One region of the Lysinibacillus sp. HST-98 genome, then DNA from elsewhere that is predicted to be linked to it. Evidence: riboswitches for the same ligand, from Rfam matches in the RefSeq annotation. Region 1 holds a riboswitch; each other region holds the start of a gene.

Evidence for each region. Region 1 has a riboswitch for S-adenosylmethionine ahead of JIN86_RS18610 (methionine ABC transporter ATP-binding protein). Riboswitches for the same ligand answer to the same signal wherever they lie in the genome.
Region 2: linked by a shared signal. The riboswitch ahead of JIN86_RS09270 (YezD family protein) and the one ahead of JIN86_RS18610 (methionine ABC transporter ATP-binding protein) in region 1 are both predicted to bind S-adenosylmethionine.
Region 3: linked by a shared signal. The riboswitch ahead of JIN86_RS12255 (MetQ/NlpA family ABC transporter substrate-binding protein) and the one ahead of JIN86_RS18610 (methionine ABC transporter ATP-binding protein) in region 1 are both predicted to bind S-adenosylmethionine.
Region 4: linked by a shared signal. The riboswitch ahead of JIN86_RS15225 (cyclase family protein) and the one ahead of JIN86_RS18610 (methionine ABC transporter ATP-binding protein) in region 1 are both predicted to bind S-adenosylmethionine.

What each region holds. Positions count from the first base shown of each region.
Region 1 is NZ_JAENHX010000009.1:126,369-134,389, reverse strand. It holds gene JIN86_RS18645 (3-hydroxyacyl-CoA dehydrogenase/enoyl-CoA hydratase family protein) at 1-136, shown strand, start outside; gene JIN86_RS18640 (acetyl-CoA C-acetyltransferase) at 186-1,358, shown strand; gene JIN86_RS18635 (acyl-CoA dehydrogenase family protein) at 1,485-3,269, shown strand; gene JIN86_RS18630 (arsenate reductase family protein) at 3,450-3,806, shown strand; gene gcvH (glycine cleavage system protein GcvH) at 3,888-4,268, shown strand; gene JIN86_RS18620 (toprim domain-containing protein) at 4,360-4,701, shown strand; gene JIN86_RS18615 (thioredoxin family protein) at 4,716-5,027, shown strand; SAM riboswitch class I at 5,084-5,187, shown strand; gene JIN86_RS18610 (methionine ABC transporter ATP-binding protein) at 5,270-6,298, shown strand; gene JIN86_RS18605 (methionine ABC transporter permease) at 6,288-6,956, shown strand; gene JIN86_RS18600 (MetQ/NlpA family ABC transporter substrate-binding protein) at 7,025-7,876, shown strand.
Region 2 is NZ_JAENHX010000003.1:137,014-145,034, forward strand. It holds gene JIN86_RS09245 (DMT family transporter) at 1-883, opposite strand, end outside; gene JIN86_RS09250 (LysR family transcriptional regulator) at 1,017-1,898, shown strand; gene JIN86_RS09255 (phosphopantothenoylcysteine decarboxylase domain-containing protein) at 1,970-2,644, shown strand; gene JIN86_RS09260 (TetR/AcrR family transcriptional regulator) at 2,747-3,349, shown strand; gene JIN86_RS09265 (DUF418 domain-containing protein) at 3,333-4,427, shown strand; SAM riboswitch class I at 4,598-4,693, shown strand; gene JIN86_RS09270 (YezD family protein) at 4,764-4,919, shown strand; gene JIN86_RS09275 (flavin reductase family protein) at 5,010-5,495, opposite strand; gene JIN86_RS09280 (VOC family protein) at 5,645-6,430, shown strand; gene JIN86_RS09285 (amphi-Trp domain-containing protein) at 6,962-7,240, opposite strand; gene JIN86_RS09290 (cold-shock protein) at 7,386-7,586, opposite strand; gene JIN86_RS09295 (formate--tetrahydrofolate ligase) at 7,800-8,021, shown strand, end outside.
Region 3 is NZ_JAENHX010000004.1:291,768-299,788, forward strand. It holds gene JIN86_RS12230 (amino acid permease) at 1-997, opposite strand, end outside; gene JIN86_RS12235 (PucR family transcriptional regulator) at 1,231-2,799, shown strand; gene JIN86_RS12240 (carbon-nitrogen family hydrolase) at 2,853-3,647, opposite strand; gene JIN86_RS12245 (pyridoxal phosphate-dependent aminotransferase) at 3,744-4,913, shown strand; gene JIN86_RS12250 (PPC domain-containing DNA-binding protein) at 4,956-5,459, opposite strand; SAM riboswitch class I at 5,582-5,686, shown strand; gene JIN86_RS12255 (MetQ/NlpA family ABC transporter substrate-binding protein) at 5,775-6,605, shown strand; gene JIN86_RS12260 (methionine ABC transporter ATP-binding protein) at 6,712-7,737, shown strand; gene JIN86_RS12265 (methionine ABC transporter permease) at 7,730-8,021, shown strand, end outside.
Region 4 is NZ_JAENHX010000006.1:186,450-194,470, forward strand. It holds gene JIN86_RS15205 (MFS transporter) at 1-1,015, shown strand, start outside; gene JIN86_RS15210 (ABC transporter substrate-binding protein) at 1,168-2,118, shown strand; gene JIN86_RS15215 (helix-turn-helix domain-containing protein) at 2,583-4,154, shown strand; gene JIN86_RS15220 (YuzC family spore coat inner layer protein) at 4,269-4,673, shown strand; SAM riboswitch class I at 4,755-4,860, shown strand; gene JIN86_RS15225 (cyclase family protein) at 4,952-5,689, shown strand; gene JIN86_RS15230 (DedA family protein) at 5,720-6,316, opposite strand; gene JIN86_RS15235 (Cof-type HAD-IIB family hydrolase) at 6,378-7,151, opposite strand; gene JIN86_RS15240 (DUF2225 domain-containing protein) at 7,485-8,021, shown strand, end outside.

The DNA of each region.
Region 1 (8,021 bases):
TCCGTACGGCACATTAGTCGATGAGCAATATTTATTGAACTTAGAGCGTGAGGCATTCCTTAGTCTTGTTGCTGATCCGCTATCACAGCAAAGAATGCAACACATGCTGTTAAAAGGTAAACCACTTCGTAACTAATTGACGAAATAGATCAATCTTGCACATGAAACAAAGGGGGATTAATACGATGCGTGAAGCCGTTATTGTAGCAGGAGCACGAACTCCAATTGGAAAAGCAAAAAAAGGTTCTTTAGCAACAGTAAGACCAGATGATTTTGGTGCTGTTGTAGTCAAGGAAACATTGAAAAGAGCAGGCTATGAAGGGCCAATTGATGATTTAATTTTAGGCTGTGCAATGCCTGAAGCAGAGCAAGGAATGAATGTAGCACGTAGTATTGGGGCACTTGCTGGATTACCAGATACAACCCCTGCTCTGACAATTAACAGATTTTGCTCATCAGGTTTACAGGCAATTGCCTATGCAGCAGAGCGAATTATGTTAGGACACTCAAAGGCAATTCTTGCTGGTGGTGTAGAATCTATGAGTATGGTGCCGATGGTAGGGAATACACCACGTTTAAATCCGACTTTAGCAGAAACGGCTCCACAATATTATATGGGCATGGGGCATACAGCTGAGGAAGTAGCTCGTCAATATAATGTTAGTCGTGAAGATCAAGATGCTTTTGCTGTTCGCTCGCACGAGCTTGCTGAAAAGGCAATTAAAGAAGGTAAATTCAATGATGAAATTGTACCAATCGAAGTGGAACAGCATTACGTAGACGATAACAATAAACCACAGGTGAAAAAATTCACATTTAGTATGGATGAAGGTGTACGTCCAGGTACATCAGTTGAAGGTTTGGCAAAATTGCGTCCAGCTTTCCACGTAAAAGGCAGTGTAACGGCGGGTAATGCCTCTCAAACTTCCGATGGTGCAGCAGCTGTACTAGTAATGGATCGTGAAGAAGCTGACAAGCATGGACTGACACCAATGGCAAAATTCCTAGGCTTTGCAGTTGGCGGTGTACCTCCTGAAGTAATGGGTATCGGGCCTATCGTGGCAGTGCCAAAAGCGTTGGAAATTGCAGGTTTATCCATCGAAGATATTGATTTATGGGAAATCAATGAAGCATTTGCTTCACAGTCATTACAGGTAGTACGTCATTTAGGTATCGACCAAGAGAAAGTCAATGTCAATGGTGGAGCGATTGCATTAGGGCATCCACTAGGCGCAACGGGAGCTATTTTAACATTAAAGCTAATTCATGAATTGAAGCGTCAAGGGAAGAAATATGGCGTAGTGACAATGTGTATTGGTGGCGGCATGGGTGCTGCTGGTGTATTGGAAATTCTATAATTTTTGCTAGATCAGCTTGAGGTGTACTGTTTACGGTTGCCTCCGAACATTGTATACGTCAAGCTTTTCTATACATGATCATTAGGGGAATCAACTAACAAAAAGATATATTGGGAGGAATTAATCATGACTGAAAAAACAACTGATTTCATTAAAGGCGGCGGATTTCTTATTGAAGATGTGGAATTAGATCGTGTATTTACACCGGAAGATTTCACTGACGAGCATAAAATGATTGCTAAAACAACAGAGGAATACGTTACAAATGAAGTTTTACCAGTAGTGGAAAATTTAGAGCACCATGAATTTGAACATTCAGTGCGTCTCCTAAAAAGTGCAGGCGAATTAGGTTTACTTGGAGCAGATGTGCCTGAAGAATACGAAGGGCTTGGATTAGACAAGGTTTCTTCCGCTTTAATCGCTGAAAAAATGTCTGTTGCAGGTGGTTTCTCTATCACACATGGTGCTCATGTTGGTATTGGGTCATTACCAATTGTTCTATTCGGTAATGAAGATCAAAAGAAAAAATATTTACCTAAGCTTGCTTCAGGTGAATTAATCGCTGCCTATGCATTAACAGAGCCAGGTTCAGGTTCAGATGCTCTAGGTGCAAAAACGACTGCAAAATTAAATGAAGCTGGCACACATTATATTTTAAATGGTGAAAAACAGTGGATTACGAATGCAGGCTTTGCTGATGTATTTGTGGTCTACGCAAAAATTGATGGCGATAAATTCTCTGCCTTTATCGTAGAACGTACCTACAATGGTGTTTCAGTTGGTCCTGAAGAAAAGAAAATGGGGATTAAATCATCATCAACTCGTACATTAGTATTGGAAGATGCGGAAGTACCTGTAGAAAATCTATTAGGCGAAATTGGTCGTGGGCATATCATTGCGTTCAATATTTTAAACATTGGTCGTTATAAACTAGGCGTGGGCACAATTGGCGGATCGAAGCGTGCATTGGAGTTAGCTATTCAGTATACAAACCAACGACAGCAGTTTAAGACAAAGCTTTCTGATTTCAATCTGACAAAAGAAAAATTATCAACAATGGCTTCTCAATTGTATGCTTCTGAATCATTAAACTATCGTACTGTTGGACTATTTGAGGATCGCTTAAGCCAGTTAAGCCTGGAAGAGCAAAAGCAAGGAAAAGTAATTGCAGGTGCGATCGCCGAATATGCGATTGAATGCTCTATTGCCAAAGTATTCGGTTCAGAAACATTAGACTATATTGCTGATGAAGCTGTCCAACTTCATGGCGGTTATGGCTTTATGGCTGAGTATGAGGTAGAGCGTATTTACCGTGATTCTCGTATTAATCGAATTTTTGAAGGTACAAACGAAATTAACCGCATGATTGTACCTGGTACATTTATGAAAAAGGCGCTAAAAGGTGAGCTGCCATTATTACAAGTGGCTCAAAATTTACAGCAAGAGCTGCTTATGCTAATGCCAGAGGAAATCGGTACAGAGCCGTTAGCACAAGAAAAATATTTAGTGAAAAATGCCAAGAAAATTGCTGTCTTAGCTGCAGGCTTAGCAGCCCAACGCTTTGGTGCAAAGCTTGATCAAGAGCAAGAAGTATTGGTAAACATTGCGAATATAGCTAACCAATTATTTGCAATGGAATCAGCTGTCTTACGTACAGAGAAGGCAATTGCTCGTGACGGTGTTGAAAAAGCACATCAAAAATTGCTATACACACAAATTTTCTGCCAAGAAGCATTCGCAGAAATCGAAAAGGAAGCAAAAGACACAATTCTTGCATCAGCAGATGGCGATGCTGCCCGTATGACATTATCTGCACTGCGTAAGCTAACGCGTAATAATCCATACAATCTAATTGTGAAGAAGCGTGAGGCTTCCGTTAAATTAATTGATGCTGAAAAATATATTGTTTAGTGCAAATTTAACCGAGCTATCTGCAAAAGATAGCTAGGTTTTTTTTATGAGATGGATAATCGTAAAAGGAGCGGATAAATTTGCACAACTGGTGGATAAACTTACAATAAAGAGTGAAGTTCACCATTGAAAACAACTATGATGGTATACTACAGAAAAAGACAGAAGAGGAGCATTGTAATGACGATTCAATTTTTCCATTATCCGAAATGTACAACATGTAAAAAGGCACAGAAGTGGTTAAATGAGCATGAGGTTTCCTATGAAGAGGTACATATCGCAGAGCAACCTCCCACTAAAGAAGAATTAACAGCTATTTGGCAGGCTAGCGGACAGCCTTTGAAGAAATTTTTTAATACCTCAGGTATGAAATATCGTGAGCTTGGCTTAAAGGACAAGTTAGCCGAAATGACGGAGGATGAGCAGCTTGAGTTATTAGCTTCAGATGGTATGTTAATTAAACGTCCCATCGTCACAGATGGAAAAAAAGTTACTTTAGGTTTTAAAGAAGTAGATTTTGAGCAAGCTTGGAAATAACCGTATTAAACCTTGTATTTAGAGGAGAAGTATGGCACACTGAAAGTGAATATATTACATATTTATGGAGGGGTTTTTTGCATGAGCACACCTAAAGACTTACGATACTCTGAAGAACATGAATGGGTAAAAGTAGAAGATGGAAAAGTACGTATTGGTATTACTCACTTCGCACAATCTGAATTAGGAGATATCGTATTCGTTGAGCTTCCACAAGTTGGCGACGAAATCAAAACAGATGATCCATTCGGTAGCGTAGAATCAGTAAAAACTGTTTCTGAATTATATGCACCAATCTCAGGTACTGTAGTGGAAGTAAATGCAGATTTAGAAGATAGCCCAGAATTCGTTAATGAATCACCATATGAAAAAGCATGGATGATCGTTGTTGAGCCTGCTGATGCATCAGAAGTTGAGAAACTAATGACAGCAGAGCAATACGAAGAAATGATCGCTGAATAAGACAAGCCATAATCGAAAAACGTCGGCAACTACCGGCGTTTTTTGTTATATAATGACTTATAAGTGGGGATCTCTAAATGGAGGTGGCGTAATGTTCGAGGGAAAATGCTTGATAGTAGAAGGGCGTTCAGATAAGCTACAAATTGAGCCTATTTTGAATGAGAATGTTACAATACTATGTACGAATGGTACAATTGGTGTGCATCAATTAGAAGAACTACTGGATCCCTATGAGGGCTGTGAGCTATTTACTTTTTTTGATGCAGATACTTCTGGGGATAAGCTACGTGCATTAATGGACAGACATTATCCAGAAGCTGAGCATCTGCGCACAATGCCAACATACAAGGAAGTAGAAACGACACCAAGAAAAGTCCTAGCGATGATTTTACTGCGTGCACATTTTTCAATCCATAATGAATATATTTTGTAAGGTTGCGTGAGTAAATGGAAGAATGGTCAACAGAGCAGTGGGAAACGGCTAAACAGTCGGGAGAGAAAACTGCATTTTATTTATATACACCGATGTGTGGAACATGTGCAGTGGCATCTAAAATGATGTCCGTTATTGAACAATTACTGCCACAGCTACAAATTGGGAAAGCAAATATCAACTTTTTGGAACACATTGCCTATGAGCATCAAATTGAAAGTGTTCCATGTCTACTCATCACTGATGGCGGAAAAGTGACAGAAAAAATTTATGCCTTTCAATCCGTACCATTTTTATATGAATTGTTAAAAAAATCAATTGACTGAACTTTACTAGCGTGGTAAAGTATCAAATATATTACTAAAACATTAAATATATCGAACTCTTATGAAGAGTGGCGGAGGGAAGTGCCCTATGAAGCCCGGCAACCATCACAATGTGAAAAGGTGCCAAATCACTCAAAGATTTTTCTTTGAAAGATGAGAGAACGGTTTAACGTATCATACGTGACCCCTTCTACTTGTCTGTGAGTGAAGGGGTTTTCTATATGAGAAAAGGAGTATTCGCTATGATCCAGCTTCAAAATATTACAAAGAAATACAAAACAGCAAATGGCGAATTAACGGCAGTCAAAGACGTCAACCTTACTATTAATAAAGGTGAAATTTTTGGCATTATCGGCTATAGTGGTGCTGGTAAAAGTACCATGATTCGTTTATTAAACGGTTTAGAGAAACCGACAGCAGGAACAGTAACGGTGAACAATCAAGAATTTTCATCGATAAAAGGGCAAAAGCTTAGAGCGGCTAGACAAAAGGTAAGTATGATTTTCCAGCATTTCAATTTACTTTGGTCGAGAACAGTTGCCGAAAATATTGCATTCCCTCTAGAAATCGCAGGCTTCCCAAAGGCTCAACGTGAAGCACGTGTGAAGGAATTGATTGCCCTTGTAGGCTTAGAAGGGCGCGATAAGGCATATCCATCCCAGCTTTCTGGTGGACAAAAGCAGCGTGTAGGAATTGCACGTGCATTAGCGAATAATCCAGAGGTTTTACTATGTGATGAGGCGACTTCCGCACTCGATCCTGAAACAACGGATGCTATTCTTGATTTACTCGTAGATATAAATGAACGCTTAGGCTTAACGATCGTCCTGATTACCCACGAAATGCATGTCATTCGCAAAATTTGTCATCGTGTAGCGGTGATGGAGGCAGGCGAAATTGTGGAACGTGGTGAGGTATTGCAAGTCTTCCAAGCCCCACAGGCAGCTATTACTAAGAAGTTTGTATCTCAAATTACAGACACTAAGGAAACACAAGATACGGTAGCACAAATTAAAACAAACTATCCAACTGGGCAACTTGTCAAACTTATTTTTGTTGGTGAAAAAACAGAACAGCCTGTCATCTCACATCTTGTGAAACAATTTGATGTAGAAGTAAGTATTGTTCACGGAAATATTTCGCAAACAAAAAATGGTGCATATGGTACATTGATTGTGCAAATTGATGGCTCTCAGACAAACGTCACTGAAGCCCTTCGTTATTTAAATACAGTGGAAGTACAGACGGAGGTGATTGAAAATGCTAACTAATCTCTTTCCGAATGTAGACTGGGAAAATATGTGGCAAGCTACGTATGAAACATTATACATGACAGCTATATCAACGGTTGTGACATTTATTCTTGGGTTAGTCATTGGTATTGTTCTATTTTTAACTAGTCCCAATCAGTTATGGGCAAATAAAATCGTTAACTTTTTAACAGGATCACTCGTAAATATTTTCCGTTCCATTCCATTTATCGTATTAATTATTTTATTAATTCCATTTACGAAATTTTTACTAGGTACAATTAGAGGAGCGAATGCGGCGTTACCTGCATTAATTATCGGTGCAGCACCGTTTTATGCTCGTATGGTATTAATTGCGTTACGTGAAATTGATAAAGGTGTGATTGAAGCAGCTCGTTCAATGGGGGCGAAAACTTCTACAATTATTTGTAAAGTATTGGTTCCTGAATCATTACCAGCCTTGATTTCTGGTATCACTGTAACGGCTGTTGCTCTTGTAGGTTATACTGCGATGGCAGGAATTATTGGTGCAGGGGGTCTTGGTAACTTAGCTTTCTTAGACGGCTTCCAGCGAAATCGCCAAGATGTGACATTAATGGCAACTATTTTGATCTTAGTAGTCGTATTTATTATTCAATGGATTGGTGATTTAATTACCGAGAAAATTGATAAACGCTAGCAAGAAAAAGAGGTTATTTCGGTTCTTACCGCTAACATATTTTAAACAAATAAAAGGGAGTGTCATAAATGAAAAAGTTATTAGCAGGATTATTTTTATCCATACTTGTACTAGCATTAGCAGCTTGCGGTACAGATAAAAAAGAAGATGAAAAATCAGCATCTGGCGATCAAACAGATAGCAAAGAAAATGTAACATTAAAAGTAGGTGCTTCTAATACACCACACGCAGTCATTTTAGATAAAGCAAAACCGATCTTAGCTAAAGAAGGCATAGACCTTGAAATTGAAACGTATACAGATTATGTTCTACCAAACCAAAATTTAGAGTCAAAAGATATTGATGCAAACTATTTCCAGCACATCCCTTATTTAGAGCTACAAATTAAAGACAATGGCTACGATTTCGTCAATGCAGGTGGCGTTCACATTGAACCAATCGGTATTTACTCAAAAAAATATAAAACGTTAGAAGACCTGCCAGAAGGCGCAACAATCTTACTTTCTAACTCAGTATCTGACCATGGTCGTATGCTGTCATTATTAGAGGCTAAAGGCTTAATCAAATTAAAAGAAGGCATTGATAAAACAGCAGCAGAATTAAAGGATATTGAAGAAAATCCTAAAAACTTTAAATTCGATGCAAACACTGCACCAGAAATGCTTGTACAAATGTACGAAAATGATGAAGGCGATGCAGTGCTTATCAATTCTAACTTTGCCATCGATAACGGTTTAAACCCAATTGAAGATGCTATTTCTCTTGAAGATAAAGAATCTCCATATGTTAACATTATCGCTGTACGTGCAGGTGATGAAACAAAACCTGAAATTAAAAAATTATTAGAAGTATTAACATCTAAAGAAATCCAAGACTTCATTTTAGAAGAGTGGAAAGGTGCAGTAGTACCGGTAAAATAAGAATCAAATAAAAAGGGTACATAAGTTTAACGACTTATGTACTCTTTTTTATTTGTAGTTAAATTGATGAGAAACTATGTATTTTTTATGACGTCTATTTATGTTTAGATATTGTTTAGTCACATTTATTACTATAGTAATGTTG
Region 2 (8,021 bases), on a different contig from region 1:
CCTGTGCATCCTTTTTCATAAAACGTAATACATGGAAATGCTCTAATTGTGCTACTAAATTCCCTATAAGAATGAAGCTACCACCAATCATTAATTTCATTGTTATGCCTTCTCCGATAAACATCATGGCAAACATAGCGGCAAAAATTGGTTCTAAGGAGAATATAAGACCTGTATGTGTAGCAGAAGTATACTGTTGTGCAACAGTTTGACCAACAAAGCAAAACGCACTACAGATGATGCCAAGCCCTAAAATAGCAATCCAGGATATTGCTGAATTTGGCATTGTTGGTGTTTCGAATAGAAACGTTAACACAAGTGCATAAATACCAGCAAAGCCAAGCTGATAAATTCCATATGAAATGGACTCTACATTTCGTGTGAATGAGCTATTTAAAAGTAAATAAATTGAATAACATAACGCAGCAATTGCTACTAATAAATCACCTTTATGGAAAGTGAATGAGCCGTGTGCTGTTAAGACGGTAATACCAATCATGGTACAAATGATCGCAAAGCTAACTGCTCGTGAAGGTAATTTTTTTTCAATAAAGCTGCTAAAAATCGGCACTAACACGACTGTTAGGCTCAAGATAAAGCCTGCATTTGAAACAGAAGTAGATTGTAAACCAAATAAACTTAACGCGAACACAATGAATAATAAAAATCCTTGAATAGCCGCATATTTTAATGTTTTACCATTTACTTTGATCATCCGTTTGTAAAAAATAAGTCCTGCTACGAAAAATGCGATGATACAACGTAATGCCACCACATTATAAACTGCCAACGTTTCTAGCCCCATGACCATAAAGGTATAAGAGAGCCCCCAAAACATTGTGACAATAACCATCAATACATTTGCTTTTCCTTGGATACTCATTATGTTCACCTACCATCTGTGTACTAAAACAGTTTTATACTAAAAATTACTATATATCTTGTGTTGTGATTAGTAAAACGAATGTTTATAATGAATAGGATTAAAAAAATTCATGTATATAGAGGGATTGCGGATGAGCTTAGTTAAATATGAGATTCTTACAAAGGTGGCAGAGGTGGCAAGCTTTACAAAAGCAGCTGATGCGCTAGGGTTAACACAATCTGCTGTGAGTCATGCCGTGTCGAGTTTAGAAAAAGAGTTTGGCTTTGCGCTCATTCATCGAAGTCGTGTGGGTGTGACATTAACGAGTGAGGGACAAACAATGCTAAGGGCAATGCGTCAGGTTTTGGATGCTCAGGAATTATTGCAACAGGAAGCAGCTCACATTCATGGCGTGACACGGGGTAAGGTTCGAATTGGTGTGATATCGAGTATTTCTTCCAATTGGATGCCAGAAATTGTTCGAATTATGGATAATCAATTTCCAGGGATACAGGTGGAGTTACGAGAGGGAGATTACTATGAAATTGAACAATGGCTTTTAAGTGGTGAAGTAGAAGCAGGATTTTTGAATGGTCAAAAGTCAGCGCAATATCAGTTCACTGAGCTCCAACAAGACCCATTATTATGTATTGTTTCGGATAAAAGTCCATTGTTTGATAAGACAGAAATTGATATCGTAGATTTAGAGGATATGCCATTTATTATGACTTCCTATAAAGGGACAAATGATGTCAAGGTGCTATTAGAGCAATATCATGTCAAGCCGAATATCCGCTTTGAGCTTTCTGAGGAGGTAGGGATTCTTTCCATGATTTCTCATCATTTAGGGATCAGTATTTTACCTCAGTTGGTTATTCAAAATTTACCGCCAACATTGAGAGCGATTCCATTAAAGCAAGGTGGCTACCGAACGATTGGTATTGCCATGAAACACCATGCTTCGCCCGTCACAAAGAAATTTGCAGAGATATTAAGTGCTTGGCTAAAAGAACAAAACAGCTCCCTAAAATAGTGGCTATTGAAGCCTATCCTTACATTACGTTAAAATAGTATTTGTATATATTTCAGAAAATAGGTGAGTGTATGGGGACATTACAGGGCAAAACCGTACTCATTACAAGTGGGGGAACACTTGAAAAATGGGATCGTGTACGAGGTCATACGAATTTATCAAAAGGCACAATGGGGTGTTATTTAGCAGAGGCGGCGCTGGCTGCTGGCGCTAACGTAGTATACATGCATGGTTACTTTGCACAGCTCCCAGAAAACCAAAATGATATGACATTGATACAATTTGAAGGCATAGAGGATTTAGGACAAAAGGTGCGTCATGCAGTTCAACAACAACATGTCGATATCGTTATTATGGCGGCTGCGGGCTCTGATTGGGTCATTGACAAAGTATATGATCAATCAGGTAATTTAATGGAGGAAACGGGGAAAATGCCTTCTGACGAACCACCTATTATTCATTTTAAAAAAGCACCAAAAGTATTAGGTCAAATTAAGGGATGGCAACCGAATGTAACGTTAGTAGGCTTTAAGCTCGAAGCAACGAATGATGAGGAATTCTTGTTAGCTCGTGCCAGACTGCGTATGGAAACAGCCAATGCACAATTTATGGTAGCAAATAGCTCTCAGTCTTTATATGGGGGGGATGAACCTCATTGGATTGTACCTGCTGATGGACAGCCTCTTAAAGTAATGGGCAAGCAAAAAACAGCAGAAGCTTTAATGATGTATTTACAAAATCAATAAATGTGAACTGTGTAGAGAAATAGTTCTACGCAGTTTTTTCTTGCCTAAAAGGTTAGCATCCTATAATATTTACTTAACGTTCGGTAAAAAAGGAGGGTAATAATGGGAAATAAAGAACAAACTTTTCGAAAGATTATAGAAATTGCTTATGGGATGTTTGCGGAAAATGGTTTTGAAAAAACAAGCTTAGCAATGATTGCTACAGAGGTCGGTATTTCAAAACCAGCCATTTACTATTATTTTCAATCAAAAGATCAATTAATCGCTTTCATATTTGATGAATTGTATAAAGAAATTCAACATGATGTCGCTGTGGATTATAAAGAGCTTTCTTCCGCTAATTTTAAGGAGGAATTACTTAAGCTAGGCTATCAATCTATTGAGGCACAGGACAAGGACCCTTATTTTAATAAAATATTTAATCAATATGTACTATTAGCGGCTCGCGATGAAAACTATAAAAGACAATTAGTAGAGCTAGAAACCAGCTTTTTAACAAGCTTTGTTACTATCCTACGATATGGCGTACAGCTAGGCGTGTTAGAGGATACTCCCCATATAGAAGCGAAGGCACAGATGCTAGCCCTGGTCTATGATAATATCGGTAATTTCATGTTAACAGGCAACCAATTGAACTATAGGGCTATTTGGAAGGAGGCTGTACATAGCGTTATTCAAGGGGGCAAAGATGACAAAAAGAAATGATGATCGGCGCATTGAAGGTCTTGATTTTGCAAGAGCTCTCGCCATGCTTGGCATGTTCATTGTCAATTTTGGCGTTATAACAGGTTCTACAACGAATGGTTCAACATGGTTAATTGCCTTCCAACATCTTTTCGAGGGACGTGCTTCAGCCGTATTTGTCATGCTAGCAGGAATAGGGACAGCCTTCATGACTCGTCAGGCTAGAGAGAGTAAGGACCCAATCCTTCTTCGTCAAAATCGACTTACTTTGTGGAAGAGGGCGCTTTTGTTATTTACGATAGGGATACTATTATATGTGATCGGCTGGACAGGAGATATATTACATTATTATGGCGTGTATATGTTTGTTGCTGCTTGGTTGATTGCCCAATCCAAGAAAATGATGATCTTCATAATCGGTGCCATCCTTATCCTTTCACAATGGCTCCAAATTCAGTTTAATTACCTTGCTGGTTGGCATCCAACATATGTGTTACTAGAGTATCTTGATTTTTGGACACCAGCTGGATTTATAAGAAATTTGATGTTTAATGGCTATCACCCTCTATTCCCCTGGATTTGCTTCTTTCTGATAGGTATGGTGATAGGCACATTAGATTTAACAAATCATACATTAAGAAAAAACTTACTGGTGACAGGTTTATTGCTAGTCATCATGACTGAGACTTGTTCAACGTTATTCATTAAGATGACAACCATTCATTTATTAGATGTAGAGAGTGCATTGTATTTATTTGATACAGGACCGATTCCACCGAATATGATGTATGTCCTATCTAATTCGGCTTCGGCTATTGTCATCATTGTGGGCTCCATCTATCTTGTAGAGACATGTAAAAATAAAGTTATTCAATCTTTCATATTAACAGGACAAATGTCTTTAACGCATTATGTTGGCCATGTTGTTATAGGCATTGGAATACTAATTATTTGCCAAAAGCTGGAGAACCAAACACTTGCTTTTTCCATGCTGTATGCCTGCTGTTATTTTTTAGGATGTGTCTTTGTTTCAGTATGGTGGAGGGCTAAACATCATCGAGGCCCACTTGAATTCATGATGAGGAAATGGAGCTTGTAATAAATTAATGGAGTGCCATCTATTTCTCACTGACTAGGCATAAAATACTTTAGGTATAGGGAGTCTTTTAATCTAAACGACATATTGCATAGTATTCAACTAGGTTTTCTAATATTTTGTATTGACATTCCTATAGCAGAATTATAGAATTATTTTCAAGAAACGCAGTACTCTTATCAAGAGAGGTGGAGGGACTTGGCCCAATGAAGCCTCGGCAACCGAAAAACAGGTGCCAAATCCAACAGATGGTGTCTGAGAGATAGGAGGGGCTATCAATCAGTTTGATGCGTTGGCCTCTTTATGAACAATAAGGATAAAAAAGAAGGGGTGTATCGTATGGCTCAGTCAGTAAAAGTAGATGATAAGAAATTAGAGGCAATTGCGAAGGCGATTCAAAATCTTGAATTTGGTGAAGTGCATATTACGATTCAAGATGGTGTGATTGTGCAAATTAATAGGCTTGAAAAGCAGAGATTTCCGCAGAAAAAATAACCATGATTTCAGTAGAACTTATGTCAAACGGCCACCTATAAGCATGAAGGATTTCCTGTGCTTACAAGTGGCCCTTTTTTTGTGTAAAGGCTAGCTATAAAAGCTTTTTGGTATGGGACCGATATGACGGCGATGATACAGCAAGGGCTCTTTTTGAGCATTTGTAATATCTACGACCTGCCCTATAAAAATGGTATGGTCACCAGCATCGATTTGCTGAAATGTTTTACATTGTAAATTAGCTGCTGTATCATGTAAAATCGGTAGTCCTAAAGAGGAAGTGGACCATGTTGCTTGTGCAAAGCGATCAGGGATTTTACTAGCAAATAGTGTACATAAATGCTCTTGATCACTCGCTAAAATATTGACCGCAAAATTTGGCGCAGTCGTGAAATAGGGATGGAGCTGAGATTTTTTATCGAGTGACCACAAAATAAGGAGCGGGTCGATTGAAACAGATGCAAAGGAATTGACGGTTAAGCCAATCGGTTTTGTGTCATGACATGTCGTGACAACTGTTACGCCTGTAGGGTAATTACCTAATGCCAATTTAAAAGCAGCTACTAAATCTGTCATTCAAATCACCTCTTTATGAAATTAGTGAACGGAGTTTGTAGGTAAACGAAACTTTTTTTCATATCCTACTAGTAACTCCTTTTCTTGAGTAAATTTTAAACTAATCAAACATACAGGTAAAGGTAATGGGGAAAGAAAGGGGAATGGCCATGACTTTATATTTTGATCATCTGGTTCATCAAGTGGAATCACCAGAAAATATAAAGGTTTTCTTCAATAAACGAAATGTCCATACAGTGAATGGTGGGCAGCACACGATGTGGGGGACTTATAATACGTTAAGCTACTTTGGCTTAAGCTATATTGAACAAATTGCTATCTATGATCGTGATTTATTTGAGCAAGCGGCACAATACCCATATTCCCTACATTATACGTTTAAACGTGATCAAGAGCGCCAGGGATTTTCTCGAATTGCTCTGCGCACAAAAAATATTGAGGAAGAGGCTCGACGATTGCGAGCATTTGGCTATGAAGTATATGGACCAGATGCATGTAGCAGAACAAGACCAGATGGCACGGTGGTAGAATGGAAGCTACTGCATTTTGGTAAGCCAGATCTGCCAATTGATTTTCCATTTTTGATTGAATGGGCGGAGGAAGATGAAGAACGCTTTGTTCAATTAAAAGCAAGTGGTGCCATTGATGTCAAACAGGCTATAACGATGGAATCCGTCCAATTCTACGTCAAGGACATGCAGGCAACAGTACAGCTGTGGCAAGAGGTGTTACAGCTACCAGAGCCTACGCAATATGAGCAGTATATGTCACTACAGCTACCGAATATGCGTTTAGATTTCTATAAGGAAGAGAGTGCGATGACAATGACACTCGGTCATGTCAAAGAGGGACCATTTGGTGTGACATTAAAGGATCCTAAACGAACAAAAGAAACATTAGTTTGCCCTGGTGCTTTTTATTGGATAAATCGATAAGGAGAAAAGGCTGGGCCATAACTAACTGGGACCTTCATTAAGCCGAATAATCTTTAAATTAACAAAACATGATAACTAGAAAAACCGAACTATTCCAAAACACTTCGTGAGCATTTCAGTGGATAGTTCGGTATTTTTGTTGGCTGAAACACTTTTGCCCAAACACTTTACATAGTGTCGAAAACAAGAACATCCATAGAATTTCTGATGCAGGCTACTTGCTTTCCTGTTAGCGGGCCGCTTCCTCCGCTATCGCTACAATCCACTAACTTTTAGCAAAGGTGTTCACTACTCATTTATCGAGAGGTGTTGTCACTCATCACTTTTCTACTATGAAAAAACAAAAGCCACTTTTTTAGAATGGTTGATTGGAATGCAGCGTCATTCCTAGGGGATTTAGCGTTACAGAGGAGGCTCTGGAGCGAAAACAATCCTTCACCTTGCTAAAAGGTTTTAGCTAGTGACATGATCTTTATTCAACAGTATGGAAAAATCCACTTCATCTGAGAAGTGGATTTTCGTTGCCAATTGTTATTCGATGGTCATTTTTTTCGGTGTTTCTGTACCTGTATACCAATCAAACTCAATTTCAAATGAATGCTTGTCGCCCTTTTTGGTATAGGAGTATTCGATTTTGAGCTGTTCACTTGGGCTGACAACTGTTGGCTCTGTGCCTTGAACAAAAGTGAATTCACCATTTTCTTTAAGCTTTTTTGCAATCGTTTCCAGTGTTGCCGCAAATTCTGCTACACTTTGTCGTTCTTTATGCTTCAAAATAACTGCAGTCATGGGTTTATTTTGTTTATGCATCGAAATCCCTCCTTACGTATAATTACTTCTATTATAACATGGAGGAGGCATTCAGCTTATAAAACAACACAAAAAGCAGATGAGGAAAACGATGCATTTCCTAATCCGCTGCTAATCTGGAACTACATGGATAGCCCCATTATGCTTATAGTTTTACAACATTTGATGCTTGGGGTCCACGATTGCCTTCCACAACATCAAATGAAACCTTTTGACCTTCTTCAAGTGTACGGAAGCCTTCCTCCTGGATGCCCGTAAAATGAACAAATACATCTTCGCCATCATCACATTCAATAAAGCCATAACCTTTTTCATTATTGAACCACTTTACGATCCCCTGTTGCATAAGCATTCGCCTCCAATGCGCTTGAATGTAAAATAAAGTTAAATAAATGGTGCTCTCATTGTGAAAATGTGAAAAAAATGCATTTTCTCTTAGAACATACAGGAATTGAGCAAAGATGTCAATTGATTGACGAAATGCTTGTATATCTGGCTTTCTTTTTTTTCACAATTAAGACTATAATGGAAATGAACAACATAGAAAGTAGGATGCCAAATGACAACGAAAAATCAACCATTATCAGATTTAGAAATCGCTAGTCAAGCAGTGATCAAACCTATTACGGAAATTGCCAATGCTGCGGGTATTCCAGAGGATGCTCTTGAGCAGTATGGACGCTACAAAGCAAAGATTGACCCATTAAAAATTACTGCTCAGGGTGAGGATGCAAAGGTAGTATTAGTATCAGCTATTAGTCCAACCCCTGCTGGTGAAGGA
Region 3 (8,021 bases), on a different contig from region 1:
CATTGACAGGTGCACCATTTTTGTTTAATTTTAAAAACGTTTTTGGTGCTTCTCCTTTTTCCGCTAAAGAAAATACCATTCGTGAGGTAGCATAAAGTGCTGAATTTAGGCACGATAATACTGCAGTTAAAACAACAAAATTCATAATTTGTGCAGCAGCAGGAATACCAATATAGTCAAGTACCGCTACATAAGGACTTGTTAAAATATCTGAAGAATGCCAAGGTAATAGCGTCACAACAACTGCTATAGAACCCACATAGAAAATTAAAATACGCCAAGTAATAGAATTGGTAGCTTTCGTAACAGCTGCTAAAGGTTCATCCGATTCACCAGCAGCAATGGCCACGATCTCTGTCCCCATAAAAGAAAAGATAACTATGACCACACCCATTAGAACAGCGCCAAAACCGTTTGGTAAAAAACCGCCCTGTTCAACTAAGTTGGTCATACCTACAGCATTAAAGTTGGGGGCGATACCAAAAATAATAAATGCACCGAGACCAAGAAAAACGACTATACTTGCAACCTTAATAAGAGAGAACCAATACTCAAACTCACCAAAAGCTTTGACAGAAAGAACATTTGTTAAAGTAAGTGCTACGGTTAATAACAGACTTAATAGCCATAAAGGAATCCCGTCATACCAATATTGAATAATGGCTGCTGCCGCTGTTGCCTCTAAAGCAATCGCAATCACCCAGAAAAACCAGTACAGCCATCCAATCATAAAACCTGCCCACGGACCAATGGCTTCATGTGCATAGTGTGCAAACGACCCACTCGTTGGATTGACAGCCGCCATCTCACCTAGCATACGCATAACTAATACAACGATAATTCCTGCAAATATATACGATAAAATTGCCCCTGGGCCAGCTAGGTTAATGACCGAGCCACTTCCCATAAATAGGCCAGCACCGATTACTCCGGCAATCGCAATCATCGTCATATGCCGCTTTTTTAATCCTCTTTGCAAATGCGTTTGTTGCCCCATATCTGTCACCTCTTTTAGTAGATTACTTGATCGCTTACAAAAATCTTACATCTTTCATAACGTTGAAGTAATAGACAAACTGTAAAATTCTATACTTTTGTTTTATACATAATGTAAAATAGACTAAATATTCTTAAAATAATTTTAAACCGATTTTATAAGAAAATTTGTATCACCAAGCAGAAATTATTGAACTTTAATTACAGAGATGCATATCGAAAGGAGGGGCAAAAATGAGCCCATTTCAACTAAAAGTGCTAGACGTTTTACAGAATAAATATTTTCAAAATGCGGAGGTAATTGCAGGTCATGAGGGATTAACAAGGAGCGTTAAATGGGTGCATGTACTAGAAATCATACATGTTGATAATTTTTTAGTTGGTGAAGAGTTAGTATTAACTACAGGGCTTAGTCTCCAACATAGTATTGAGGACTTTGTATCCTTTATAGAAGCCATCATTCAAAAAAATTGTGCTGCCCTTTGTATTGAATATGGCACCTCTATTCAAGCAGTTCCTGAAGCGATTTTAGCACTTGCCAACCGCCACCAGTTTCCTATTATTGTTTTCCATGAAGCAGTTCCTTTTGTTCGTATTACACAGGATTTACATAGTCAAATTATCAATCAGCAATATCTATTGATTTCTTCACTAGAAGCTTACTCACAAACATTGAACAAAAATGCAGTATTGGGACAAAACACAGACGATATTTTACAAAATATGTATAATGAATTGAAAATACAAATTATGTTTTCCATTAAGGGAAGAGAACCTGTCTTTTTCCCGAATATGGCTCATAAAAAGCGGCAGCAATTCCTAACATTGAATACATCGTCTCAGCTATTTAAACATGAGCCTATTTTTCTATTTGATCAACATTATGCCGATTTATCAATTTATCGAGAAGATGGGCTTTTCTCCGAATTTGAATTATTAATATTAGATCGCACGGCAACAGCGTTGGCACAGCTTTTAATGCGAGAGTTTTATATTGAGGAAAAAAAGAATATTGAGGATGCTTCGATTTTAGCTGATTGGATTGATCAAAAACTGTCTAAGGAGGAAATTTATAAATTTATCGTTACACATTATGCTAACTATACACAATCTAGTGGCACTGTCTTTATTTTGGCTTCTCCTAATACGTTGACAAAGGCACAGGAGGACGTTGTCTATAGTAAGCTTTATTATCGTAATCTCTTTGAGCAACATGGCTTTATTCCATTTTTATTTGAAAGAAAAAGCTATGTTATTTTTATTTTACTGCATACAAAAGATAGTAAAGCCATTCGTGATATGTTAAATAACATGTTTTGCTCCTTGGCCAAAACCGAATTTTATAAAAAGCAGCAAGCACAAGGTTATCAGATAGCTATTGGGAAGGTTGTTTGTGATGTAGATGAAATTCCTAAAAGCTATCAAACTGCACTAGAAACCTTATATATTTGTCGAAAAGTACAAACGTCCTCGTTCTTTTACGATGACCTGCATTTATATCATTTAATCTATAAATTACAAATGCAGGTGGATTTACAGGAAGTGATTTACGACTATTTACAGCCCGTTATTGAATACGATGAAAAATATAATAGTAAGCTTCTCGAAACATTGCAGGTGTATTTACAAACAAATGGCTCTAAACAGCAAACAGCGAATCAATTGTTTATTGTTCGTCAAACACTCTATCACCGCTTAAAAAAGCTTGAAAGTTTACTAGGTAAAAATTTTATGAATGGGCATAACCGCATTACACTTGAATTTATGCTACTAGCCAATTCATTGATCGAGGATAAGCGCTAGAAAAAAGTTGGCACGCTCAAAAGGCTATCTACCTTCCTAAGCGTGCCCCTTTATTACCCTTTCACAACTACATCCTGATACAGTTCAGGTCTGCGATCATCGTAAACAGGGATTCTTCCACGTACTTCATCGACAATAGAAAAGTCTACATCGATCACCGCTATTTCCTCGTCCTCAGCACCAACCCAAAGTACTTCTCCCCAAGGCTGAATAATCATGGATTGCCCATTAAAATTTTCTACCTTTTTTGAAATACGATTAACGGCTATGACAAAGCATTGATTTTCAATTGCCCGAGCCTGTAGCAACGTTTTCCAATGGTCAATCCTTGGAGTTGGCCACTGCGCTGGTACAAATAATACCTTTGCTCCTTGTAATGCATGGGCTCGTAACCATTCTGGGAAGCGAATATCATAGCAAATAACACCAGCAGCTTCAATGTCACCTAGAGCAAAACGATTCATTTCATTCCCTGCCTCTAAGTAAAGATGCTCGTCCATTAAACGGAAAAGATGTGCCTTACTATATTCCCCTACAAGCTCTCCATTACGTTCGAAGGTATACATCGTATTATAAAATTTGTCACCTTTCTTTGTTGAAACAGACCCCCCTACAATATGTACATCAAGTTCCTTAGCAAGTTTAGCCAAAAAGGCCTTTGTCCGCTCACCATTGATATCTGCTAGCTCAGACAGTTTTTCCAAAGCATAGCCTGTATTCCACATTTCAGGTAACACAATAATTTCTGCCCCTTGTTTTGCAGCTTCACGAATCTTCTCCTCCGCACGCGCAAAATTTTCTTCAACTTTGCCAAAGCCAACATTTAATTGAATACATCCGATTTTCATATCCATTCCTCCTCTAGACAATTAACAGAAAAAGTAATACTATTTGCTTCATATTCTTCAATAATAATTATTATATTCTGAAAAAGGTGATCATGCATGGAATTCTCGAAAAAACTACAGCAACTACCCACTCAATTTTTTGCAGCACTCGTTCAAAAAGTAAACTTGGCCCTAGAAGAAGGGCGTGATGTCATTAACCTTGGGCAAGGAAATCCCGATCAGCCAACGCCTACTCACATCATTCAAGCATTACAGGAAGCGGCTGAAAATCCTCAAAACCACAAATATTCACCATTTAGAGGTCTCGCTGAATTACGCCAAGCTGCTGCCGACTTTTATCAACGTGAATATCAGGTAGAACTAAATCCAGATACAGAGGTAGCGATTCTCGGTGGAACAAAAATTGGTCTAGTTGAGTTACCTTTAGCAGTGTTAAACCCTGGTGACACGATGCTCTTACCAGACCCTGGCTATCCAGATTACCTATCAGGTGTTGTACTAGGAGACGTCAATTTTGAAGTGATGCCACTTTTTGCCGAAAACGATTTCTTACCTGATTATGATGCATTACCTGATGAAGTGAAAGAAAAGGTAAAGCTTCTTTACTTAAATTACCCGAACAACCCTACAGGAGGTACAGCATCACTTGCGTTTTTTGAAGAGACTGTTCGCTTTGCGAAGGAACACAATATTATCGTATCACATGATTTTGCTTATGGGGCAATAGGATTTGACGGTAATAAACCAGTTAGCTTCCTTCAAGCAAAGGGTGCAAAAGAAGTAGGAGTTGAAATGTATACACTATCGAAAACCTATAATATGGCTGGCTGGCGTATAGGCTTCGCTGTAGGGAATGCCGAGATAATTGCTGCCATTAATCTTATTCAGGATCATCTGTTTTGTAGCCAATTCCCTGCCATTCAACAAGCCGCAGCAGTAGCACTGACAGGTTCCCAACAATGTGCGGATGAACTACGAGCTACTTATGAGCGTCGCCGAAATGTACTCATTGAAGAAGCTCGAAGAATTGGCTGGCATGTTACGGCTCCAAAAGGCTCCTTCTTCGCATGGCTCCCGGTACCACTAGGCTATACAAGTGAACAGTTCGCTGATCTTTTGCTCGAAAAAGCTGATATCGCTGTAGCAGCAGGTAATGGCTTCGGTCAATATGGTGAAGGCTATGTACGCGTAGGGTTGCTGGTTAGTGAGGAGCGCTTACGTGAAGCAGTCCATAGAATCGAGCAATTACAATTGTTTAATAGATAAATAAGACGTATCCTGTAGCTATCTCTAGCTACAGGATTATTATTATTTTTCAATTTTCCTTGGTTGCCCTAAACCATTTTCTAATGGATAAAATTGAGCATGACCTGTTTCATCATCCCATTTTCGAATATGTTGAATACCTTGTACCTCTGCCAACACTATGTCAGCAGTAATAACAGGGTTTCCCCCTTTTATTAAATGCCCACCTGATACAACACCCCATTGATCACTCATAGAGCCATGGAAATGTGTCTCATATCCACCATCTCGTTTACACACCACACCTGAACCTTGAATAAATTCTAATGGTCCCTCTTTTTCCATCACATCACTAAAACGAACTTGAATTTGAGCTGTTGCATCTGGCACTAAATAAACAAAGCTACTTTTTTGAAAGCTGCCAATACAGCTTACAATTGTGGCTGACGCTATATTATTCTCTTCGCAAAGCGCTTCAATCCCTTCAATGATATCTGTTCCTGTTAAAAAACGAGCACTAATAACCTTACCAAATGAACCTATACCATAATTAACTCTTACAGACATCGTTATCCCTCTTTTGCGTCGAAATATTATAATTATATAAAAAATTAAAAAATTATTTATTGACTTACTATACCCTATAAATTATATTAGTTCTATCGGAATTACAAAAAAATATTATAAATCTCTTATCAAGAGTAGCTGAGGGACTGGCCCTATGAAGCTCGGCAACCTCCTTTTTAAAGGAAGGTGCTAAATCCTGCAAACGAACTTCGTTTGATAGATAAGAGAGGACATCTTTTCATGAGCCTCTCTTAATTTGTAAGAGAGTTTTTTTATTTTCAAAAAACCGATAAAAACAATCTTGGAGGTATTTTCATGAAAAAGAAAAATAAATTTTTAGTAGGTTTAGCAAGTTTAACATTAGTAGCAGCTTTAGCAGGCTGTGGCTCTAAAGAAGATAGTAAAAGCCAAGCTGAAGGAATTGATGAAAAGAAAATCGTTGTAGGCGTCACTTCTGGTCCACACGAACAAATTGCAGAAGTAGCCGCTAAAGTAGCAAAAGAAAACGGGCTAGAAGTAGAGCTAAAATCATTTTCTGACTATGTTTTACCTAATACATCCTTAGCTGAAGGTGATCTTGATGCGAACAGCTATCAACACGAGCCTTTCCTGGATACATTTAATAAAGATCATGATACAGATTTAGTACCAGTGGGCAAAACGATTTTAAATCCAATGGGTATCTACTCTGAAAAATATAAATCCTTTGATGACATTCCTGACGGTGCAACGTTTGGCTTACCAAATGACCCAACGAATGGAGCGCGTGCCCTCTTTGTTTTACAGGAAGCTGGCTATATTAAGTTAAAAGATGGCGCAGACTTAACAGCCTCGATTCGTGATGTAGAAGAAAACAAAAAGAATTTAAAATTCATTGAATTAGAGGCAGCTCAAATTCCTAAACAACTTAGTGAAGTAGACGTAGCAGCTATTAATACAAACTTTGCATTAGAAGCTGGTATTAACCCTAAAGATGACTCTATTTTATTGGAATCTACTGATTCTCCATACGTGAACTATATTGTCGTGCGTGCTGAAAATGAAAATGATCCAACAATTCAAAAGTTCGTTGAGGCTTACCAATCTGATGAAGTACGTCAATTCATCGAAGAGGAATTCAAAGGTTCTGTAATCCCTAGCTGGTAATATGTTCAGGAAGCTTCTATAAGCCAAAGAATCTGCCGAAATCCCTCTATAGGAAAACGAGCAGATTCTTGCTTTTTAGAAGGTGGAGAAAGGAGCAAACAATCGCATGATTCAATTACAAAATATCTCAAAAGAATTCAAGTCGAAAAAAGGCATCATAAAAGCTGTGGATGGCATTAATCTTCATGTAAAAAAGGGACAAATTCATGGTGTAATCGGCTATAGTGGTGCTGGTAAAAGTACACTCATTCGTTGTGTTAATCTACTAGAACGTCCTACAGCAGGAAAAGTAGTGATAGACAATGTAGACATTACGACCCTTTCTCTTCAAGAATTACGTCAAACACGCCAAAAAATCGGGATGATCTTCCAGCACTTTAATCTAATAAAAACAGCAACAGTTTACAATAATATTGCAGTTCCCTTAAAGCTTCTAGGCTATAAAGAAGCGGAAGTAAAAAACCGAGTAGCTAAGTATGCTGAAATTGTCGGTTTAACAGATAAACTAGATAGTTACCCAAATCAACTTTCAGGTGGTCAAAAACAGCGTGTGGCGATTGCACGTGCCTTAGCACAGGAACCAGAGATTTTACTTAGTGACGAAGCAACAAGTGCACTTGATCCTGAGACAACGGAAGCCATTCTTGAATTGTTGTTAAAAATTAATCGTGAATTAGGCATTACGATTCTGCTCATCACACATGAAATGAATGTAATTCAAAAAATTTGCGATGAGGTTTCTGTTCTAGAATCAGGGAAAGTTGTGGAATTTGGCACAGCGATTGAACTTTTTGCGAAACCGAAACACCCTACAACGCGAAAGTTTTTAAATACAATTTCACAACGTAATTTATCCCCCTCTCTTATTGAGCAATTAAATGTTTCAGGAAGTGTAATCCGTTTAACATTCCTTGGTGAAAGTACTGGTAAGCCATTATTAGCCGAAGTCACTAAGGTATACGATGTACAACCAAATATTTTAACAGCTAATATTATTGAATTAAAAAACGGTATTGTCGGCAATATTGTGGTGCATTTACATGGCGAGACGCAGATTGTCCAAAAGGCGTTAGCGTATTTTTCAGAAAATGGTGTGGCAGTGGAAGAATTAGGAGGTGCGTTCAATGAGTAGTATCCAAAGTTTCTTTACAGATTGGTCAGATGTTATTGGCAAAGCAATTATCGAAACATTTCAAATGGTCGGAATTTCATTATTGTTCTCCATTCTGATTGGTATTCCATTAGGGCTATTAATTGTTTTAACACGACCAGGACAATCCTTTGAAAATAAATTTTTCTATCAATTTTTTAATCTATTTATCAATATTGTTCGCTCTGTTCCATTTATCATTTTATTATTCTTCATTTTACCTTTTACCAAGTTAATTGTAGGTACAACAATTGGTGTTAAAGGTG
Region 4 (8,021 bases), on a different contig from region 1:
AGGGGTAACTGTTGGGGCTCCATTATTAACAGCTCTAACATCCCGCCTTAGTCGAAAAACCGTATTATTGCTTGTCATGTCCATTTTTATAGTGGGTAACCTAGCAGTCGCTTTAGCTCCTAATTTCGCTTTACTATTAATCGGACGTATTATTTCAGCATTAGCACATGGTGTGTTTATGTCCATCGCTTCTGTTATAGCAGCCGATGTAGTGGAACCAAATAAACGAGCAAGTGCTATCGCCTTTATGTTTACTGGCTTAACATTAGCTACTGTAACAGGTGTCCCACTCGGTACATTTATTGGACAAGTAACAGATTGGCGTATGTCATTCATTTTTATTGTCGTCATTGGAATTGTCGGTTTATTTAGTAATGCATTGTTAGTACCTAGCCAATTATCGAAAGGCAATCCCATCTCTATTCGTGATATTGGCAAAGTATTAGGCAATATTCGAATGATCTTAATACTATTTATTACCGCAATTGGATACGGCGGTGTTTTTGTTGTCTACACATATGTTTCACCTATTTTAGAGCAATATATGGGGTATTCCCCACATGCAGTCGTCATTATTCTAGTTGTCTATGGTATTTGTGTAGCTATCGGTAATACTCTAGGTGGTCATTTTGCTAATCATAATCCACTACGTTCCATCTTTATTATTTTTGTTGGACTTGCATTGGCATTACTTGGCATTGGCTTTACTCTTGAATCACCTATTATGGGATTAATGATGGTGCTGACAATGGGATTGTTTATGTTTATGAATGTCCCAGGATTGCAGCTATATGCTGTTCTACTATCTGAAAAATATATTCCATCAGCAATTTCAATGGCCTCAGCATTGAATATTTCCGCTTTCAACATAGGCATATTTTTAGGCTCATATATCGGAGGCTTTATTATTCGCCACCAATCGTTGGCGCATACGCCTATATACGGATTCCTGATGGTTATGCTAGCAGCAATTGTTACACTTTTATGGTTACTTTTCGATAACAAAAAACAATAACTCTCTGAATTTCATTTTGTATAAAAAAGTAGTAGAGAATGTGTATTGTTTGTTGATATGTTGTATCCTATAATTTACTTGAACCAAACGAGAATGATTATCATTCTAATTTAAAGGAATACTGTTTTAGTAAATCTATAGGAGTGAATAAAATGCGTAGAGGTCGATATTTTTCATTTGTAGTTTTCTTTGCACTAATATTCGTATTAAGTGCCTGTGGCTCAAATGAAGTAAAAGAGGATACAGCTACAGAAGAACAATCATCTAAAGATACAAGAATTGTAGAAGACGAGTTTGGAAAAGTAGAAATTCCTACAAATCCACAGCGTGTAGCTGCTATCTATTTGGAAGACTATTTAACTGCTTTGGATGTAAAACCCGTTGTGCAATGGTATCACCCATCTTGGGGAAAACAGGATTATTTAGGATTAGATGTCCCTGAGTTCGACATTACTGGTAGCATGGAAACATTATTACAAGCCAAGCCTGATTTAATCATTGTAGATGGTGCCGCAGATAAAGCAAAGTATGAGGAGTACTCAAAGGTAGCGCCTACTTACCGCTTGAAGGAAGATATTCTACAAGATCCACGTGAAATTGCAAAAACAATAGCTAATGTTTTAAATATTCCAGATAAAGCAAAAGAAATGGTTGATCGATATGAACAACGTGTTTCCGATTTAAAAGCAAAACTAGATGAATCAATTGGAGACGAAACAGTCGCTGTTGTACGACTAAATGTAGCAGATAATACATTAGCGCTATTTGGCATTAAAAATCGCTACTCTGGCTATATTTACACAGAGACAGGCTTAACACCACATCCATTAGCCCATGATATGGCAGAGTCCCAAGAGGTCTTATCAGAAGAGGCTATCACGGAATTAGATGCGGATCATATCATCCTTTTCCCTTCAAACGGTACATGGGAGTCTAAAGAAAACCAAGAAGCTATTAAATGGTTAGATAGTACACTATGGAAAACACTCCCTGCTGTAAAAAATGGGCACGTCTATATCGCTGACCGCACATATTGGCAATCAGGCGCAATCACAGCCAATTTGCTAAAGTATGATGATCTAGAGAAATGGTTCGTCAAATAATTTTCAAAAGAAAGCTCTTAACGAGGGCTTTCTTTGGCTTAGTGTTAAAAAACAAAATAATCAATAGCACTTTTGTGAAGGAGAACATGGATAGGTGTTGTCACTCATCACTTCTTCACATTGAAATAAGTGCCTATTCTCTCTTTAATAGACTTTTTTGTTCCCTACTGCTAGTACGAAAGAAGAAAAGACACGTTAGCAGCATAGTTGATTGGAGTGGAGCCAGCGTCACTCCAAGGGGATTTAGTGTCACAGATGAGACCCTGGAGCGAACGTAAGTGAGTGAAGCGGCTCATCGGACGCCCCCTGGAAAGGACGCTGGCGGAGCGGAAATCAACCCCTTGCCTTGCTAAACGGGCTTTTTCTACTAGTCATATGATCTTTTTCAACAATATGAAGAACGCTCTTAATGAGGGCTTTCTTTGTGTTGTTATGCCAATTCAACACAAAGGGGTGAATTATCAATGGGTAACTTAACACATGTTTATACGTTACAAAATATCTCTTATGCAATTCAATCATCAAAAAAATTATTGATTAGTAGTGATTTCTATACACTTTTCATCGTAATGAATGGTAGTGGAAAACTAGAAATAGATCATGACACCATTCATTTTAGTGAAGAAAAGTGCATATTGATACCGCCAAATAACACGGTTAGTATCCACATTCAAAGTGAGCACCTTTGTTTTTATCAATTACAATTCAACATTGTCAATCTCAGCAATAGTCAGAATTCATATAGTCATTTTACAAGTATCATCGAACGACATCTTCTCCCCTTTTCACAATGTCATAGACTGCTAGAAGTCATCTATCAGAACCGGTTAGCGGAGCATGAACACACGATTTTTGAGCAGCATGTGCACTTTCAAGAGCTGATGTTATTGCTCTTACATCAAACCATACCCAAGCAGATGCAAAAAAATGATCGCCAATCTGTTGAGCAGTCCATTAACCATTTACATAAACATTTTGAAAAGGAGTGGACAGTTGAGCAGCTAGCACAGCTAGCTGACGTACCAAGGTGGAATTATACGCGCATTTTTAAAGATATTACGGGACAAATTCCCCTTCACTATTTAAATAACATACGTATTGAAAAAGCTAAGCAACTATTAATGACAACAAATGATCGAGTATTTGAAATTAGCCAATCTGTCGGATTTAATAATGAGTATTATTTCAATCGTCGTTTTAAAGAACATGTCGGCATCTCTCCAGGACAATATCGAAGAAATCAAAGCAGCCATCTACGTGTATTTGCACCATTCTTAGAAGATTTCTTTGTTGCGCTTGGGATTACGCCAATTGCTCAATTCAGTCATGCAAAATGGGGAAAACAAGACTATTTAGGTCTACAGGAAGTGCCAGATATCGATGTACAAAATAGAGAAATGGATCGACTCCTTTACTATAAGCCGACTTTAATTATGCTAGATTCTGGTGTAGAGCGTTGGGAATCCTTTCACCATTTAAATGAGGTAGCCCCCGTCTGCCATCTCTCACACCCTGGAGAGAATTGGCAATCTACTTTATTTAAAATTGCAGATCTAACAGGAAAAACCTCCTTGATGCAAGACGTAATCCTACAATATGAAGATAAAGTACAACAAGCAAAAGGAATTCTTAGCAAATCTGTTTATAGGCAAAGTGTGGCATTTCTCCGTATTTCAGCCATTGGCATTACTCTATACGCGGGCCCTGAATGTGGCTATACGGGCCCCATTTTATATCGTGACTTAGGTTTAATGCCACATTCACTAGTATGGAGTATTCCGCACAATCAACGTAAAGCACAACTGACATTTGCTCAATTGTTGCAATTAGATGCTGATCATTTATTTATTACCTTTGATAAACAACATTCCATTTATGAAAATGAGGAACGTGCTATTTTAAAAACTCCTACTTGGAAAAACCTAGCTGCCGTTAAAAGCAACTGTGTCTATGAAGTAGACTTTTTAACATGGATGAATTATGGCATTTTATCACATAGTAAAAAAATTGATGATGTCTTGAATGTACTTGGCTAAAAGGAAGCTTACTTTAGCTTCCTTTTTAAATGTTTGTCCTAAACATTGCACTGCTAATAACACCGAAAGCCGTTTGGCTACATAAGATAAGGTATCAGTTATAGGATAGGAGGAATGACCTTGTATTACAATCCTTATCCGTATTTTGTGCATCCCTATCATTATCCAACATCGCCTATCGCTAATCATTTTGCCACTAGACCCTTTTCGCAACATCTAGCAATGCCGACCAATAATCCTTTTCCACCTATCGATACACACAAATTAAAAGCTTCAGCATCACGGATAAAGGCGATGATGCAACAAGCCCAATTACTTACGGATAAAATAGATAGCTCCCAACAATTCGCACATGATTTAATGAATGCTGCTCAACTTTCAAATAAAACAGAGGTTGAAAAATTAATCACATCAACAGGCATTACGGTGAAATTTGAAACAAACTATACACCAGACAGTTTTAGAATACGTCTTATTGATCATGATTGTTGTGGAGTCACCTTAAATTTGAATTGGTGAAAATTCCTAGTGAACTTGTAAACTATAAAAAACTATGCTAAAGTGTTTGTATTGTTATTTCTGAAAATTCTTATATTACTTTTCTTATCAAGAGAGACGGAGGGATTGGCCCGATGAAGTCTCAGCAACCAGCTAACAGTATGGTGCTAATTCCAATTGGCAAAATGATCAGCCTTGAAGATGAGAAGAAGAACTACCGTTGTTTCAAGCAGGAGTCCTCTTCTATTAGGGGACTCCTTTTTATTTACCACTATTTTTTACAGAAAGCAGGGAAATCGATGTCGAATGAACTTTTGCAAGCATTGGAATTATTAAAATCGAAACAGTGGGTTGACTTAACACATACTTTCGGCCCTAATTCACCACATTTTTTTATGTTTGAGGACGCTAAATTTGAAACATTATTTTCTCATAAGGATGGTTTCTTCGCTCAACAATTCACGTTCCCTGGTCAATATGGCACACATATCGACCCACCCATTCATTTTGTGCGAGATACTCGCTACTTAGAAGAATTAGAACTAAAAGAGCTTGTTCTCCCCCTTGTTGTTATTGATAAATCACAAGAGGCTGCGAGCAACCATGATTTTACATTAAGTGTAGAAGATATTCTTAATTTTGAGGACAAGCATGGAGAAATTGAAGCAGGAACATTTGTTGCATTACGTACAGATTGGAGTAAGCGCTGGCCAGATAAAGAGGCTTTCAGTAATAAGGATGCAGATGGACATAACCATATCCCTGGCTGGGGTTTAGAAGCTTTACAGTTTTTACTAACAAAACGTAAGGTAAGCGCAATTGGTCATGAAACATTCGATACAGACTCTGCTGCTAATTTTCGTAAAAATGGCAAGCTAGATGGCGAATATTTTGTGCTTGACCAGGACACCTATCAAATTGAGCTAATGACTAATTTAGACAAGCTACCTGCGAAAGGCGCTATCATCTTCAATATCGTACCTAAGCCAGAAAAAGCATCTGGCTTCCCTGTGCGCTCATTTGCTATTTTGCCATAACATAAAAGTCGGTATAGCGTATACCGACTTTTATGTTTGTCCATTTCTTTTTTTGAATAAAAAGTAAGCAATAAGCATCCCTACAATAAATAAAAGGATAAGATAGATACTATAATGAGTTAAATAGTATCCAACAAATCGCCATTTCTCTCCAAGCATCTCTCCTAATGATATAAATGTGAACGTCCAAATAAATGCCCCTATATAGGCAAAAAGTGCAAACTTTCTATAAGGATAATTATTAATAGCCGCAATATATGCTGTCAAATGGCGTACTCCTGGAATAAAATAGCCAATTAATAATAGGGTAGGTCCTATTTTTGTAAACATCTTTTTCGTAAAGTCAATTTTTTGCTCTGTAATATGAATTCTAGGGCCATATTTCTGCAGTAACGGTAAGCCAAAACGATAACCAATATAGTAGCTTAAGGTAATGCCTCCAACCGCACCAATCATTGCACTGCCCAAAGCAGGAATGTGTTCAAGACTTTCTCGGTAAACACTATAGCCTACATAAGTTAGAAACACCTCATCAGGAAGTGGCACCCCAACAATACCTCCAATTAGAATCACGATAATCCCAAAGTATCCGTAATGTTCAATTAGAGACTGCACGTGATGTGCCATAAATCATCCCACCTAAAATTTATTAAAATCTACCTGCTATATATAGTGTAACCTCAGCGCTCTAAATGACTTGAAGCTGACGTAAAGCAAAATTGATACCGCCATCCGTAGATTTCTTTGTAACAAAATTGGCAGCTCTTTTTAGAGCTTTACTACCATTTCCCATAGCAATTCCTACTCCTACATACTCCAACATATCAATATCATTATCCCCATCCCCAAAGGCAATCGCATTCTTAGGGTCAATATTAAAATAATCAAGCACCGCTTTAATAGCTATAGACTTCGAAACATCCTGCTGTAATACATTCACAATATAAGGATGCCAACGCTGTAAAAATATATTCGAAAATTGGCTAGTATATCTTTTTTCTGCCAGCTCATCCGCATATAAACACATGAGAAAAACCTCTTCATCTACAATTCTTTCATTTATAAGTGGAAAATCCCGTAAAGATAAAGTTTCTTGCATCGCTCTTAAAGCTACTGGACTTTGTATGCTATTCATGGATAGCTGCTCTGTAAAAAATGTTAGGCTATGCTGCTGTGTCTGTGCAAAAGCCTGTACATTGTGGACAATTTCTTTGGCAATCGGAGTTTTATGTATGACAAGTTCCTTATGTTTTACATAGGCTCCATTTGCTGTAATAAAGGTTTCAATCCCCAGCGCTTTTAACTCATAGCACATAGATAAGGGTCTTCCAGTAGCAGCTACAAGATGGATTCCCTTTTCTTGCAATAGCTGAATAGCTTGTTTTGTACTTTCTTCCACACAGCCATCCTCGTAATTAATCAATGTGCCGTCTACATCAAAAAACACGATATTACACTTCATTTTGAGTATCTCCATTATAGTTATTTAGAACCAATAAAATTAAATTTATAATTTTTATCGCTTGAAATATGTGAAAGTATTTTGACAAAATTTAAGTAAACTATACAACTTCCATTTACACCACCGATAAAAACTATTACAAGCGTATTTATAATAATATTTAACTAAAAATTCCTTGAATATTTTTATTTTAATAATTCTAAAGGAGTATACCAAAGAACACAAAATTGTTAAAATAAAAGATAATAACTTAAATACATTGAACGATAAAATCTTACGTATAAATAGAACAAAAGAAATAAAAATTTAGAACACGCAAAGGAGTTGATTCTTATGGCATTTAACATTTACTACTATGAAAGTAGTGTTGATTGTAAATTTTGCAAAAAGCAGTTTACAACATATAAAGTTCGCCCTAATCGATATAAAATTATCGAAGAACAAACGGATTTCATGCCTGTTTACGATGGTCTAAACCCTTTGCTATATGAAGTTGCTGTATGTCCACATTGTGGCTATGCCTACCATAAATCTATGACACGAACATATGGACCTTTCATGCTACTCATTGATGAACTATACATTAAAGAGCTCCAGAAACCTATGGATATCTGTCAGGAACGTACAATTGATAATGCCATTATCAGTTTTAAGCTCGCCTATTTAGTATCCCGTGCGTCAATGGAAGAATCTCTTTTAATGGCGAATTTCGCTTTAAAAATTGCTTGGCTCTATCGATTAAAAAAGGACGAAGAATCCGAAAAGCGTTATCTTTTTGCAGCTAGAGACTTTTATAGTAAATCCTTTGCCTCTAATCAAGAAGGTGGAGAGAGAATTCAGTTTTTACATGCTGAATTAAGCCTTCGACTT